Regions from separate parts of the Variovorax sp. GrIS 2.14 genome, predicted to be linked through region 1. Evidence: predicted binding sites of a transcription regulator. Region 1 holds the regulator's gene; the other holds the start of a gene.
The links. The regulator NrdR, encoded in region 1, represses ribonucleotide reductase genes. The targets are predictions, from matches to a motif close to CACNANATNTNGTG.
Positions count from the first base shown of each region.

Region 2: the regulator NrdR is predicted to act here: its motif matches at 1,362-1,375, upstream of RCH10_RS06700 (ribonucleoside-diphosphate reductase subunit alpha).

Region 1 is NZ_JBJXIA010000004.1:310,528-313,937, forward strand. It holds gene RCH10_RS09660 (hypothetical protein) at 1-66, opposite strand, end outside; gene pilV (type IV pilus modification protein PilV) at 119-661, opposite strand; gene RCH10_RS09670 (GspH/FimT family pseudopilin) at 649-1,224, opposite strand; gene nrdR (transcriptional regulator NrdR) at 1,421-1,864, opposite strand; gene glyA (serine hydroxymethyltransferase) at 1,884-3,128, opposite strand; ZMP/ZTP riboswitch at 3,170-3,295, opposite strand; gene RCH10_RS09685 (lytic transglycosylase domain-containing protein) at 3,343-3,410, opposite strand, start outside.
Region 2 is NZ_JBJXIA010000003.1:125,495-128,904, forward strand. It holds gene RCH10_RS06700 (ribonucleoside-diphosphate reductase subunit alpha) at 1-1,238, opposite strand, end outside; gene ampD (1,6-anhydro-N-acetylmuramyl-L-alanine amidase AmpD) at 1,585-2,211, opposite strand; gene RCH10_RS06710 (sigma-54-dependent transcriptional regulator) at 2,204-3,410, opposite strand, start outside.

The DNA.
Region 1 (3,410 bases):
TGAGACGATCAATGTGCCGATCGCGGCCGCGACGACCATCAGGCCGAGCGTCAAACCGACGAGCAACTCGATCAGGGAGGCGCCGCTTTGAGCCCGACGACCTCGGGCAGATGAAAATTCAGGGCTGCACATAGACGAGATGGCAGATGAGTCCCTCGGGACAAGCGACACCCGCAGCATCTACTTTCAGATCGAACGGCGAGACACCATCGCCCGTCCGCTCGTTCGCGCGCCAACCCACCATCACACCCAGCTGACGTCGGTCGGCAGCGGCAACCGATTCATCGGTGAAGACTTTGGCTTGTCCCAGTGGCAAGGTGCGGGCGATCGTTTTTCGCCACTGGGCGATGTCCGATCGGGCCAGCTCAGCCGGGCTGCATGCGTTGACATCGCAGGCATCCGACGCAGCGATGGGTGTCGCGTCCCATGGGCTTGCGTATGCGCCAGTGCGGAGCTGGCCGAAGCCGTCCGGGTTGGCCTTGATGCGCTCTGCCAGATCCTCGATGGCGCGAACGGCCTGGGCCCGGTGCACGCTGGTCTGCGTTTCGGCCAAGGTGCGGATCTGGACGGTGAGCAGCCCAAGGCTGCCGATCGCCAGAATCGTCGTCGCGACCAGCGATTCGATGAGCGAGACGCCGCTTTGTCGTTTCAGGCCTGGCATGAGGTCACCCCTTTGCGTGTTGCCAGACGACCGCCGCTGCTCATGCACAGCGCCGTTGTACTGGCGGCCGATGTGTTGCCAGAGGGCCGCACGATAAAGCCGAACGCGCCGGCACCGCTGAACTGTCCCCAGCGGTCGACAGACGCCAGCGCGTTGTGCAAAGTGAAGGTAATGGAGACGCCCGTCGCAGCGGGCGCGGTTTGAATCGTTTCTTCACCCGGGTCGATGAGCTTGTTGCCGTTCGAGTCCACAAAGACGAACCAGCCGCAATCCCACTGCTCGATTTGAGTGGCGCCGCTGCAATTCGCTGCGGCAGCCTTGCGAAGCACGATGCCGCCACCGCGCTTGATGCCTTCCGCGCGCGCCAGGTAGATGGTGGAGACGAGGTCCTCGGTAGCGCGTCGGACGCGGTAGTTTTCGATGACGCTACGGAAGCTCGGCGCGGCGAGCGCGGCCAGTATTCCGACGAGCGACACGACAACCATCAACTCGATGGCCGTGACGCCAGAGACGAGGTGAGTCGACTTTGACGAATAGGCGGTGAGTAAGGATATGCGTCGCATAGGGCCCGCATGCTACGGGCCGTTACACGAAAGAAGGAGGCAAAAATGCCTCGCCGGTCGATCTAGATGGACGATCGGGCTGGTTCGATGCAGATGCGACCTTTTAGAATCTTTGCAAACTCGAATTGACGAAGTTCGCAGAAGAAAACGACGTTTGGTAACGTCGATGCGCTTCTGATGCGCTACAGATGCGCCACTAAATGTCGCGCAGCAACTGCCTGAATTCATCCACGTCTTCGAAGCTCCGATACACCGACGCGAAGCGGACGTAAGCGACCTTGTCGAGCCGCTTGAGTTCGCGCATGACCAGTTCGCCGACCTTGGCCGAGTCGATCTCCCGCAACCCGCTGGACAGCAGCTTTTGCTCGATGCGCATAAGGGCGCTGTCGATTTGCTCGATGCTCACTGGTCGCTTGCGCAGCGCCAACACCATCGACGCACGAACCTTGCGCGAATCGAAGTCGGCACGGCTGCCGTCTTTTTTGACGACCGCAGGAAAGTTGACCTCCGGCCGCTCGTAGGTGGTGAAGCGCTTGTCGCAGTCGGCGCACTGACGGCGCCTGCGCACAAAGTCCGCATCTTCTGAAACACGGGTCTCGACGACCTGCGTTTCGAGGTGACCGCAAAAAGGGCATTTCATGCGGTCACCGTGCGCATGTTCAGCTGTAGACCGGGAAGCGGCTGGTCAACGCATGCACCTTGACGCGTACCGCGTCGATGTTCGCTTCATCGCGTGGGTTTTCGAGCACGTCGGCGATCAGATGGGCTGTCTGGCGCGCCTCTTCGTCCTTGAAGCCGCGCGTCGTCATGGCCGGCGTGCCGATGCGAACGCCGCTGGTCACCATGGGCTTTTCAGGGTCGTTGGGAATGGCGTTCTTATTGATCGTCATATGCGCGCTGCCGAGTACCGCTTCGGCTTCCTTGCCGGTGATTCCCTTGGCGCGCAGGTCGACCAGCATGACGTGGCTTTCGGTGCGGCCGCTCACGATGCGCAAGCCGCGTTCGGTTAGCGTTTCGGCGACGATCTGCGCGTTTTTCACGACCTGCTGCTGGTAAGCCTTGAACTCGGGCGTCATGGCTTCCTTGAAGGCAACGGCCTTGGCTGCGATCACGTGCATCAGTGGACCGCCTTGCAAGCCAGGGAAGATCGCGCTGTTAATGGCTTTTTCATGCTGCGACTTCATCAGGATGATGCCGCCGCGCGGGCCGCGCAGGCTTTTGTGCGTCGTCGAGGTAACGACATCCGCGAAGGGGACCGGGTTGGGGTACACGCCCGCTGCGACCAGACCGGCGTAGTGCGCGATGTCGACCATGAAGATCGCACCGATGTCTTTCGCCACCTTGGCGAAGCGCTCGAAATCGATGCGCAGCGAATACGCCGAGGCGCCGGCAATGATGAGCTTGGGCAGATGCTCACGCGCCTTGCGCTCCATGGCGTCGTAGTCGATCTCTTCCTTGGCGTCGAGCCCATAGCTCACCACGTTGAACCACTTGCCGCTGATGTTGAGCGGCATGCCGTGCGTCAGGTGACCGCCTTCGGCCAGACTCATGCCCATGATGGTGTCGCCCGGCTTCAAAAAGGCCAGCATCACGGCTTCGTTGGCAGACGCGCCGCAATGCGGCTGAACATTGGCAGCGTCGGCGCCAAAAATCTGCTTGATACGGTCGATGGCCAATTGTTCGGCGATGTCCACGAACTCGCAGCCGCCGTAGTAACGCTTGCCAGGATAGCCTTCAGCGTACTTGTTGGTGAGCTGTGAGCCTTGCGCCTGCATGACGGCAGGTGAAGCGTAGTTTTCGCTCGCGATCAGCTCGATGTGCTGTTCCTGGCGAGCGTTCTCGGCCTGGATAGCAGCCCAGATTTCAGGATCGGTCTGTTCGACCAGAATATTGCGCGGGTACATGGCAGTCCTTTGAAGACGATGTCCTTGTTCTTCAACCAAACAAGGGCTGCCCAGGCGAACGGCTGAACACCTGCTGAAGGCCGCAGGCGGTACGCTTCCCAGTGGTATTCCACGTCAGCGCGAGACCCCGAAGCGGGGTGCGCCTATCGCCAGTCGCGTACCGCGCGAGTGTAGCCGACGATGAAAGATTCAGCGCCCAGGAGCGCCGCATCGCTTACAAATCGCCCAGCAAGGCCAGCTTGTCTGCGGCAGCTTCGGCGGGTTTTGCCAAGGGAGCCGGGG
Region 2 (3,410 bases), on a different contig from region 1:
CGAACGCGGGTCCAGTCGTTGCCCAAGCCGCCGGCGAACTTCGACAGCAGCGCGTTTTCCTTGATCGATTCGTAGATGCCGTCGAGGTCGTCGGGCACTGTCGTCAGATAGCAGCTCGACAGTTGCGAGCGCAGCGTGCCGGCGTTGAACAGCGTCGGCGTGCTCGACATGAAGTCGAAAGACGACAGCACTTCGTAGAACTCGATAGCGCGCGCTTCGCGGTCGATTTCGCCGAGCGACAGACCCATCGCAACGCGCATGAAGAACGCCTGCGGCAGTTCGATGCGGTCTTTGCGGATGTGCAGGAAGTAGCGGTCGTACAGCGTTTGCAGGCCGAGGTAGTCGAACTGCAGGTCGCGCTCAGCCTTGAGCGCGGCGCCCAGGCGGGGCAAGTCGTACTGCAGCAGCTTCTCGTCGAGCAGTTCGTTGTCGACGCCCTTCTTGATGAACTGCGGAAAGTAGTCGACGTAGGCTTGCGAGCGCTCGACCGGCATCACTTCGCGGCCGAGAATTTCTTTGAAGATCGTATGCAGCAGCAGGCGCGCGGTGGCGAACGTGTAGTCCGGATCTTTTTCGATCAGCGTGCGGGCTGCCAGGATCGATGCCTTGTAAACCTCGTCGAGCGGCACGCCGTCGTAGAGGTTCCGCATCGTCTCGGCCTGGATCGGTGCCGCAGTGATGCTGTCGCCCAGACCTTCGCAGGCGGACTCGATCAGGCCCTTGAGCTCGTTCAGGTCGAGCGCGACACGCTCGCCGCAGTCGAGCACATGGATGATCGGCGCGACCGGCGCGTCTTGCGCACCTTGCTTGGCGCGCTCTTGCGTGCGGCGTTCGCGGTACAGCACATAGGCACGCGCGATTTCATGATGACCGCCGCGCATCAGGCCGAGTTCGACCGAGTCCTGCACGTCTTCGATGTGGAAGGTGCCGCCGCCCGGACGCGAGCGCACCATGGCGCGCACGACCGCTTGCGTAAGGCCGTCGACGGTTTCGCGCACGCTGGCAGACGCCGCGCCTTGCGTGCCGTGCACGGCGAGAAAGGCCTTCATCATCGCGATGGCGATCTTGTTCGGTTCGAACGGGACCACCGCGCCGTTGCGGCGAATGATCTGGTAGTGCGCGAGCGCATTGCCGGCGGGCGATCCGGCGGTGTCGCGAGCGCTGCTGGTGGCGTTGGGGCTGCCGTTGGTAGATAGCGCGTTGCGCGATGCGGACGGTGTGTTCTGGGCTGTTTGCATTCGGTCCTCGGTTGGCAATTCTTGTTGGAGACGCGGACATCGGTGGTCGGCGTTCTATTCCGGAGCCATTCAGGCATTTGTTCCGGACGGCACACTATATCTAGGGTCTGAGGGCCCCACAACCACTAGATGTAGTGTTTTCGACGAACTTCGATGTTTGTGAAAAACTGCACATTCTGCCGGTTCGCGGTGTGCGTGGCGTCGTAGATGCCGGGCATGCGGCGTGGTTGCTACCCTACGTTATTCCAACCCAGCAGCCATGCGGTTTTCGGCCGCTTTTGCACCTGCGAACCGCATGGTTGCTGCGATGCGAAACAGCGCCGCGCGCCATGTTTGCAGTGCAATATCAAGGTCCGATGGCGACCTCGGGAAACATATCTTTTTTCCAACCCGTTGCGTCGCGCAGACGCCGCCATGCGAAGCCTGGCCCCGGGTCTTGTTTGCGTCCGGGTGCAATGTGTTCATGGCCGGCGACGAAGGCGATCGGGTAGTGCTGTGCGATGGCGGGGCAGAGGCCGGCAAGCGCCTCGTATTGCGCGTCTTCGAAGAGCGCACCTTCGAGCCCTTCGAGCTCGATGCCGATCGAATCGTCGTTGCAGTTGGTGCGGCCGCGCCATGCCGATGGACCTGCGTGCCAGGCACGATCGTCGCAGCTGACGAACTGCCAGAGTTCGCCGTCGCGCCGCACATAAAAATGCGACGACACCTCGACGCCGCGGATGCTCTTGAAGTACGGGTGTGCGTCCCAGTCGAGGCGATTGGTGAAGAGCTGCTGCACCTCGTCGCCGCCGTATTGCGCAGGTGGCAGGCTGATCGAATGCAGCACGATCAGATCGATCTGCGCGCCGACAGGGCGCGGGCCGAAGTTCGGCGAATGCAGTTGCCTGGCAAAGCGGTACCAGCCTGTGTTCCACATCGCTGCGCCGTTCGCAATTCCATCCCCCGCACCATCCACGCCAACCCCCTCATTCATCGATGGCGACGCCATGTCCATCGTCGCCGTTCGGTGTCGCAATGCCGAGTCGTGCAATGCGATAGCGGATCTGCCGCAGGCTCAAGCCAAGTCGCGCCGCCGCTGCGGTGCGATTGAAGCCGCTTTCATGCAGCGCGCGCACGAGGATCTCGCGCTCCTGTTGATCGAGATAGGTCTGCAGGTCGGACGGCACCGCGGGCGGCGGCGCCTTCGCTTCATGCGGCATCGATGTCGTGCTGTTCGAGCCGATGGGGGCGTCGTGCAGATCAGCGGTGCTCGCCACGCGCGCACCACCTGCTGCATCGTTCGCCACATCGGCCGTGCCCGAAGCCGCAGAACTCGTCATCGCAGCCAGGCTCGCCAGTCCCGAATCAGACCCCATCAGATCCAGATGCAGCTCATCGCCATCGTTCAACGCGACGGCGCGATGCAACAGGTTTTCAAGCTCGCGCACGTTGCCGTTCAGCGGATGCAGCGCGAGCCGGCGCAGCACGTCGGCCGACAGCGTCGGCACCGGCATGCCGGCTTCGTGCGCGATGCGTTCGAGCAGCGCGGTGCACAGCGCCGGCAGATCTTCGCGCCGCTCGCGCAGCGCTGGCACCGCGATCTCGATCACGTTGAGCCGATAGAAAAGGTCTTGCCTAAACCGGCTCGCCAGCACCTCGGCGTGCAGATCCTTGTGCGTCGCGCTGACGATGCGCACATCGACCGCGTCTTCCTGCGTCGAGCCGATCGGCCGCACGTTGCGCTCCTGGATGGCGCGCAGCAACTTCGACTGCATGGCGATTGGCAGGTCGCCGATCTCGTCCAGAAACAAGGTGCCGCCACGCGCCGCCTGAAAGTAGCCGTCGCGGTCTTGCGACGAGCCGGTGTACGAGCCCTTGCGCGCGCCGAAGAACTCTGCCTCGAGCAGGTTCTCCGGAATGGCGCCGCAATTGACTGCGACGAAGGGCCCGTCGCTGCGCTGGCTGCAGGCATGCACGGCGCGCGCGACCAGTTCCTTGCCAGTGCCCGACTCGCCGCGCACCAGCACCGGCGCCATGCCGCGCGCGACCTTGGCGATGCGCGACTTGACGATCCGCATCGGTTCCGAATCGCCGACCAGCCGGGCCAGCGCGGCCAACCCGCTCGCAGCCACGACCGCCGATTTGCTTGCACCCGTATCGATGCTGGCTGCCGTTCGCACCACCTTCACCGGC